DNA from 2 places in the Streptomyces sp. NPDC050485 genome. Region 1 is predicted to be linked to the other one. Evidence: predicted binding sites of a transcription regulator. Region 1 holds the regulator's gene; the other holds the start of a gene.
The links. The regulator HspR, encoded in region 1, represses chaperone genes until heat shock. The targets are predictions, from matches to a motif close to TTGAGNNNNNNNNNCTCAA.
Positions count from the first base shown of each region.

Region 2: the regulator HspR is predicted to act here: its motif matches at 1,795-1,813, upstream of lon (endopeptidase La).

Region 1 is NZ_JBITHR010000015.1:217,888-222,301, forward strand. Features, by position in the region: gene ACIBK6_RS28205 ((2Fe-2S)-binding protein) at 1-168, opposite strand, end outside; gene ACIBK6_RS28210 (helix-turn-helix transcriptional regulator) at 551-1,486, shown strand; gene ACIBK6_RS28215 (heat shock protein transcriptional repressor HspR) at 1,595-2,059, opposite strand; gene dnaJ (molecular chaperone DnaJ) at 2,061-3,239, opposite strand; gene grpE (nucleotide exchange factor GrpE) at 3,285-3,926, opposite strand; gene dnaK (molecular chaperone DnaK) at 3,926-4,414, opposite strand, start outside.
Region 2 is NZ_JBITHR010000014.1:40,761-45,174, forward strand. Features, by position in the region: gene lon (endopeptidase La) at 1-1,772, opposite strand, end outside; gene ACIBK6_RS26235 (GNAT family N-acetyltransferase) at 1,932-2,600, shown strand; gene ACIBK6_RS26240 (rhomboid-like protein) at 2,668-3,426, opposite strand; gene ACIBK6_RS26245 (spermidine synthase) at 3,723-4,391, shown strand.

The DNA.
Region 1 (4,414 bases):
GTCCTCGTCGTCCTCACGCGCGATCAGGACCGGCTCACCGAGCAGGGTGACCATCAACGAATCGCCACGGTGCGGAACCGCTGTGGCGAGATCGATGAAGTGCCACCCAGAGCGGTAGGCCGTGGCCATTTCACGACGGAAGGTACGGTCATCGGGCGGGAAGCTCATGCGACAGCACCCGCAGGAGCGGCCTCCCAGGTGATGTCCCCGGCAAGCGTCGCGGTCTTGGGCGCTATCTCCCAGGTTATGTCCTGCCGGGACGCGGTGTCCGACTTCGCGGGGTGGCTCTCCCAAGTAATGTCCCCAGGCGCCGAGAGAGCGCAGAACGCAGCCGCCACAACAGCTGTCGTGCTTAGTGCTCGAACCATCCTGCTCATGGCCGATCTCCACCTCTTTTGATCATTACCTCCCCCCGCGGATACGACGATGGCCCACTCCGAGCGCTTGCACCAGCGCAGCCAGGCATCATGTTCCTGTAATTCAAAAGGATGAGGGGGGTGCAACTAGGTTGAATCAGGGGCATATAGGACACGATCACGGCCCAGTTGACTTGTGCGAGACAGGAACGGCTCTGTACGCGCTCGCCCTGCGTACTGGGGGAATTACCCGCTCAGAGGCCGAATCCGCGCCATGCCTCGTCGACCTCACCCTGCTCCGCCCCGACCCGGATGACGCGCAACTCCTGCGCCCGGTTCCGCCCACGGTGGTGCTCAACCTGCTGACGCAGCCGCTGGAGCGCGAGATCCAGGAGCGCCGAAAGCTCTCCGTCGCACTTGCCAACACCTTCGAGCCGTTCATGTCGATCGCCACGCCCGCCCTCTCGGGCACCCACGCGGTCACCGTCCTCGAAGGCCTGGAGCTCATCAACGCGACGCTGGACCGCGTCATCGACGAGTGCACCGAGGAACTGCTCGTCATCCAGCCGGGCAGCGGCCGCAGACCGGAGAGCTTCGAGGCGGGGCTTCGCCGCATCGAACCGCTGGTCGCCCGCGGGGTGGAGATGCGCACCCTCTACCAGCACACCGCCCGCCACCACTCCGCGACCATCGGCTACGTGGAACGGATCGCTCCGTACGGTCTGGAGGTGCGGACCCTGGAGGAGATCATCGACCGGCTCATCATCATGGACCGCAAGATCGCCTTCATACCCGCGCGCAGCGACCGCCAAGTCGCCCTGGAACTGCGCCACGAGGGCCTGGTGCAGTACCTCGTCGGCGTCTTCGACCAGTTCTGGCAGTACGCCGTCCCCTGGGACGACGAGGTGCCCTACCACCTGGAGACCGCCGGCATCACCGGCGTCCAGCGCTCCATCGCCAAGCTCCTGGTGGAGGGCCACGTGGACGAGGCCATCGCCCGCCGGCTCGGCATGAACGTCCGCACCTGCCGCGCCCACATCGCCAAGCTGGCCGCCGCCCTCGGCAGCGGCAGCCGGGCCCAACTCGGCTTCCTGATCGCCCAGTCCGGGATCCTGGACCAGGACGCCTGAGAGGCCGGCACGGGCTCCGAAACACGCTCAAGGCCCGCCACCCCCGGAAAGGGGGTGGCGGGCCTTGAGGAGACTCGCAGGGGCCTGGGCGGCCCGGACCTACCCGGACTACTCCGTCGACCGCTTCGGGCGCCAGACGACCAGCGCGCTGGCCTGCTGCACGTCCTGGTACGGGACCAGGTCCCGGCGGTAGGAGGCGTGCACCTGGGCCTCGCGCTGGCTCATGGCGACGGCCGCGCCCTCGACCGCCGACGACAGCTCGGCGACCCTGGCCTGCAGCGCCGCGACCTGGTTCTCCAGCTCGATGATGCGCTTGATGCCGGCCAGGTTGATGCCCTCGTCCTGCGACAACTGCTGCACCGTACGCAGCAGTTCGATGTCGTGGGCCGAGTAGCGCCGGCCGCGCCCGGCCGTGCGGTCGGGCGAGACCAGGCCGAGGCGGTCGTACTGCCGCAAGGTCTGCGGGTGGAGGCCCGAGAGCTGGGCCGCCACCGAGATGACGTACACCGGCGTCTCATCGTTCAGTTCGTACGCCCGATTACCAAATTGAGGCTGCCGACGCTGGCGGTCCATCTCATGCTCCCTTCGCGGCCTGGAACAGTTCTGCCCTCGGGTCTTCGCCCTCGGTGGCCTCGCGGTAGGTCTCCAGGGCCTCGCGGGCCTTGTCGTCCATGTCCTTCGGCACGGCCACCTCTACGGTGACGAGCAGGTCGCCCCGGGTGCCGTCCTTGCGGACCGCGCCCTTGCCGCGCGCCCGCATCGTACGGCCGTTGGGGGTGCCCGCGGGCAGTTTCAGGGTGACCGGCGGACCGCCGAGGGTGGGAACCTTGACCTCGCCGCCCAGCGCCGCCTCCACGTAGGTGATCGGCACCGTGATGGTGAGGTTGTCGTCCCTGCGGCCGAAGACCGGGTGGGCGTCGACGTGGACGACCACGTACAAGTCGCCTGCGGGGCCGCCCCGTTCGCCCGGCGCGCCCTTGCCGCGCAGCCGGATCCGCTGGCTGTCGGAGACGCCCGGCGGGATACGGACCTGCATGGTGCGCGAGGAGCGGGCCCGCCCGCTGCCCTTGCAGATGTCGCACGGGTTCTCGGCGATCAGACCGCGGCCCTTGCAGTCGACGCACGGGTCGGTCAGCGAGAAGCCGCCGCCCGAGCCGCGCGAGACCTGGCCGGTGCCGACACAGGTCGGGCACACCCGGGGCGTGCCGTTCTTGTCGCCGGTGCCCGAACAGGCCTTGCAGGGGGACTGGCTGGACAGCCGGATCGGGACGGTGGCCCCGTCGACCGCCTCGGTGAAGCTGAGCGTCACCTCGGACTCCAGGTCCTGCCCGCGGCGCGGCTGGGTGCGCGTGCCGGTGCCCGCGCCGCCCCGGTTGAACAGGCCGCCGAACACGTCGCCGAGCCCGCCGCCGAAGCCGCCGGCGCCCGCGCCGCCCGGCTGCTGCCCGCCGAACAGGTCGCCCAGGTCGAAGTTGAAGCTGCCGCCGGCACCGGGACCCGCCCGGTAGCCGCCGTTGCCGAACAGGGCGCGCGCCTCGTCGTACTCCTTGCGCTTCTTGGGGTCGCCGAGGATGTCGTTGGCCTCGGAGATCTCCTTGAAGCGCTCCTCCGCCTTGGCGTCGCCCTTGTTGGCGTCCGGATGGTTCTCGCGGGCGAGTTTGCGGTACGCCTTCTTGATCTCGGCGTCGGTGGCGTCCTTGGGGACGCCGAGAACCTTGTAGTAGTCCTTCTCGACGAAGTCCTTCGTGTTCATCGACATCCCTCCTTCCGGACGATCACTTCTGCCATGACCGCGGCGTCAGCCCTTCTCGGGGCCACCGCTCTCCTCGTCGTTCGACTTCTCGTCCTTGGCGGCCGCTCCCGGCTGGGGCTCGGCCACCGCGACCCGGGCGGGCCGGATCGTGCGCTCGCCGATCCGGTACCCCGGTTGCAGGATCGCCACGCAGGTCGTCTCGGTGACGTCCGGCGCGTAACTGTGCATCAGGGCCTCGTGCACCGTCGGGTCGAAGGGCTCGCCCTCCTTGCCGAACTGCTGCAGGCCCATCTTCGCGGCGACCGTCTCAAGAGACTCGGCCACCGACTTGAAGCCGCCCTGCAGTTCGCCGTGCTCCCGGGCCCGGCCGATGTCGTCCAGGACGGGCAGCAGTTCGGTCAGCAGACCCGCGACGGCGATCTCCTTGACCGTGACGCGGTCCCGCTCCACCCGGCGGCGGTAGTTCTGGTACTCGGCCTGCAGGCGCTGGAGGTCCGTGGTGCGCTCGGTGAGCGCCGTCTGGGCCTGGTCCAGCTGAGCCTGCAGGGCGATGTCCTTGGCTGCGTCCCCGGCCGGGGCCGCCTTCCCCTCCTCGGAGGAGTCGGCGGCCTTCGGCTCGGCGTCTTCCGCACCGGTGCCGGAGGGGACGTCGGGCTTCTCCTCGAAGCCCGGGGTCTCCTCCGTCATCAGTGGGCGCCGCCCTTCGCGTCACGCGGCTTCTCGTCGTCGACGATCTCGGCGTCCACGACGTCGTCCTCGGCCTTGTGCTGCTGCGAGGCGCCCTCGGCACCGGCGCCGCCGGCCGCACCCTGCGCGGCCTGGGCGTCGGCGTACATGGCCTGGCCCAGCTTCTGCGAGACGGCGGCGACCTTCTCCGTGGCGGTGCGGATCTCGGCCGAGTCCTCGCCCTTGAGCTTCTCCTTCAGCTCGGCGACGGCGGCCTCGACCTCGGTCTTGACCTCGCCCGGGACCTTGTCCTCGTTGTCCTTGAGGAACTTCTCGGTCTGGTAGACGAGCTGCTCGCCCTGGTTGCGGCTCTCGGCGGCCTCGCGGCGGCGGTGGTCCTCCTCCGCGTACTGCTCGGCCTCCTCGCGCATGCGGTTGACCTCGTCCTTCGGCAGCGAGGAGCCGCCGGTGACGGTCATCTTCTGCTCCTTGCCCGTGCCGAGGTCCTT
Region 2 (4,414 bases), on a different contig from region 1:
TTGCGCAGATCGTCGGGGGCGATGGTGAACGGCAGTTCCTGGTCGCCCAGTTCGTGCTGGGCGGCGACCTTGCGGAGCAGCCGGGCGATCGAGCGCTCCAGGTTCCGGACGCCCGCCTCCCTCGTGTACTCCCCCGCGAGCTTGCGCAGCGAGGCGTCTTCGAGCACGACCTCACCGGGTTCCAGACCGGCCCGCTCCAGCTGGCGCGGCAGCAGGTGGTCCCGGGCGATGACGACCTTCTCGTCCTCGGTGTAGCCGTCGAGCCTGACCAGTTCCATCCGGTCGAGCAGCGCCTCGGGGATGGCTTCGAGGACGTTGGCGGTGGCGAGGAAGACCACGTCGCTCAGGTCGAGCTCGACCTCCAGGTAGTGGTCGCGGAAGGTGTGGTTCTGCGCCGGGTCGAGCACTTCGAGCAGCGCGGCCGCCGGGTCGCCCCGGAAGTCGGAGCCCACCTTGTCGATCTCGTCGAGCAGCACGACCGGGTTCATGGACCCGGCCTCCTTGACGGCCCGCACGATCCGGCCGGGCAGGGCGCCGACGTACGTACGGCGGTGTCCGCGGATCTCGGCCTCGTCCCGTACGCCGCCGAGCGCGACGCGGACGAACTTGCGGCCCATCGCGTGGGCCACGGATTCGCCGAGCGAGGTCTTGCCGACACCGGGCGGGCCGACGAGCGCGAGCACGGCGCCGCCGCGGCGGCCGCCCACGACCCCGAGCCCCCGGTCGGCGCGCCGCTTGCGCACCGCCAGGTATTCGGTGATCCGCTCCTTCACGTCGTGCAGACCCGCGTGCTCGGCGTCCAGGATCGCCCGGGCGCCCCGGATGTCGTACACGTCCTCGGTGGTCTCGTTCCACGGCAGTTCGAGGACGGTGTCCAGCCAGGTCCTGATCCAGGAGCCCTCCGGCGACTGGTCGCTGGAGCGCTCCAGCTTGTCGACCTCCTTGAGGGCGGCCTCGCGGACCTTCTCGGGGAGGTCGGCGGCCTCGACGCGGGCGCGGTAGTCGTCGCTCTCGTCCTCCTCGCCGCCCTCGCCGTTGAGCTCGCGCAGCTCCTTGCGCACCGCGTCGAGCTGGCGGCGCAGCAGGAACTCGCGCTGCTGCTTGTCCACGCCTTCCTGTACGTCCTTGGCGATGGACTCGGCGACGTCCTGCTCGGCGAGGTGGTCGCGCAGGTGCTCGGTGGCGAGCTTGAGGCGGGCCACCGGGTCGGCGGTCTCCAGGAGCTCGACCTTCTGGGCGGTCGTCAGGAACGGCGAGTAGCCGGAGTTGTCGGCGAGCGCGGACACGCCCTCGATCTGCTGCACCCGGTCGACGACCTGCCAAGCACCGCGCTTCTTCAGCCAGTTGGTGGCGAGCGCCTTGTACTCCTTGACGAGTTCGGTGACGTGTCCGGGCACGGGGTCTGCGAGGGTCTCCTCGACCTGGGTGCCCTCCACCCAGAGCGCGGCGCCGGGTCCGGTGGTGCCGGCTCCGATCCGCACCCGGTGGCGGCCCCGGATGAGGGCGCCCGGGTCACCGTCGGAAAGCCGTCCGACCTGCTCGACCGTGCCGAGCACGCCGGTCGCCGCGTACGTTCCGTCGATCCGCGGCACCAGGAGCACCTGCGGCTTTCCCTGGCCTTCGCGCGCACCGGCCTGGGCGGCCTCGACGGCGGCCCGGACATCGGCGTCGGACAGGTCGAGCGGCACCACCATGCCGGGCAGCACGACCTCGTCGTCGAGCGGCAGCACGGGCAGGCTGATCGGTGTGTACGCCGTGGACTCGGTAGCCATGATCTCCCCTTCGGCAGTCAAGTTGAGCTATGCCGACTCAATGCAGCTGAGTCGAGGAATGTTCCCCAAGGGCTGTTCGCTCTGAGCGATCACACATCCGAGCTGCGTTATGTAAGACTTGATCTCGCCATTCAGCCATTACGCAACAGGGGGTTGCCCGTGCCGGCGACGGTGACATCGACGGACGAAGCCGCGGTCGGCACGCTCGTGCGGGCGTGGGTCGACGGCTGGATCGTGTCGCGCGGGGCCTCGGATCCCATCGACCGGCCCTGGGGCTGGACGATCGACGCCGGACACGTCAACCACGTGTCGCGCCATGTGCTTCCCGCCCCCGCCGAGGCCGATGTCCGCTCGCTCGTCGCCGCCACCAGCGCGCCCGGGACCTGGCTGAAGCTGTTCGCCACCGAGGACACGGTGCGGCCCTGGCTGGGCGAGGGCTGGCACTTCGACGCGCCCGGCTATCTGATGACGGTCCCGCTCGCCGCCGAGCGGCCCGCGGTGCCGGCCGGGTACACGCTCACGACGTGGACCCGGAGCGGCGTCACGCGGGTCCTCGTCCGCACGGCCGAGGGCCACTTCGCGGCGCGCGGCCAGATCGCCCCGGCCGGCCCGGCGGCCGTCGCCGACCAGATCGAGACGGCCCCCGAACACCAGCGCCGGGGCCTGGGCAGCCTGGTGATGCGGACGCTCCAGAACGCCGCGTACGAGGCGGGCGCCACCACCGGCATCCTGGTCGGCACCCCGGAGGGCCGCTCCCTGTACGCGTCCCTGGGCTGGCAGACCCACGCACCGATGGCGAGCCTGTACTTCAAGCCGACAGCGGCCTGACCCGTACAAGGATCGAGCCGACACCGGCCTGACCCGTATAAGAGTCGAGCCGGCACCGGCCTGACCCTTATGCGCCGGGGCCGGTGCCAGACATCGCGGGGCGGGTGCCGGCCCTGCGCACCGCCGGCCAGCACGCCACGCCCGCGAGCAGGGCCACCGGGTGGCCCCATGCGGCGAGCGGCTCCACCATCTCCGTCAGGTCCAGCGCCAGCAGCACGCCCACCGTGCCCAGCACACACCAGCGCAGGCCCGGTGCGAGCAGGCCCGCCAGGGCGCCCACGGTCGCCATCAGGCCGAAGCTGATGCCGTAGTCCAGCCGGTGCAGCGAACTCTGCGGGAGGTATCCGGCCAGCACCGACAGCGCGACCGGGACCTCGGTGGCCAGCGTCGCCACCACATGGCCGAGCAGGAAGACGCCCGCCGTGCGCCAGCCGCCGATGCGGCGCTCCAGCGCGGCGAGCACGAAGACGAAGACCAGCGCGTACGGCGACGCGATGCCCCCGGCGATCCACAGCGCGCTCGCGAACAGGGCGAGGACCGGCGCCGTCGACAGATGGGCCACATCGGTGCTCGACCCCTGGAGCAGGGCGTACACGGTGTGCGGATCGCCGTACTCGGTGTAGAGCGAGGTCGCCAGGAGCAGCAGGGCGTAGCCGAAGGTGAACGGTGTCGACGCCGGCGAGGGCAGCAGGTCCCTGACCCGGGCGAGCCCGGTCCGTACACCGGAGAGGGGCACGTCGGCGGGCTCGATCCTGAGCCGCTGAGGCGGTACCGCCTCAAGGAGGCCGGCCGTGGCGGCGGGCTCGGCGGATTCGAGCGGGTGCACCGGGGTGGGGCCCCTTCCCCGGGGTGCGACGCGTGCGCGCCCCGAATCGTCAAGCCACGCCCGCGTCCCCGGCCGTGTTCCGTACTGGTCCTACGTCCTACAACGCTTACTCTCCGCGAACGGCTCCGGGCCCGTCTATGGCGTGCGCCACACCGGACAACCTTTAACGCTTCCTGTGCGTCGACGGCCGGTCTCCCGGCCCGGGGTGAGCCACCCGTGTGGTCCGCCGGGGCGATCCGGGCCAGTGCCGTGGAATCCGGGTGCACCGGCACCGCCGGACGGGCATCCTCGCGGCCATGGACGACATCGCCACACTCGACCGGCGCCAGGGACCCCACGGGGAAGTCGTGCTGCGGCAGCGCGGAGCGCATTTCGAGATCATCGCCAACGGGTGCTTCCTGATGGACACTTCGGACGGCCGCTCGGAACGCCTTCTCATCGATGCGGCGTACGACACACTTGCGGCGGCCACCACGAAACCCTCCCTCCTCATCGGCGGACTCGGCGTCGGCTTCTCGCTCGCCCACGCCCTGCGGGACGCGCGCTGGGGCCAAGTCGCCGTGCTGGAGAGGGAACAGGCCATCATCGACTGGCACCGCGCGGGCCCGCTCGGCGCCATTTCGGGCCCGGCTCTGTCCGATTCCCGTACCCGGATCATCCACGCCGATCTGGTCGATTACGTACGTACGGCACAGGACACCTACGACGCGCTCTGCCTCGACATCGACAACGGGCCCGACTGGACCGTCACGGAGGGCAACGGCGGGCTCTACGCACCGGCCGGACTCGCCCACTGCGCACGGCGGTTGAAGCCCGGCGGGGTGCTCGCCGTCTGGTCCGCGCAGCCGTCCGCCGCCTTTGAACAGGCTCTCCGGAATGCCGGGTTCACCGGGGTAAATACCGAAGAGGTGCGAGTTGCCCGGGGCGTCCCTGACGTGGTCCATCTCGGCGTTCGCCCTGCGTAGCCGAGAGGCGGAATGTGCCTCTA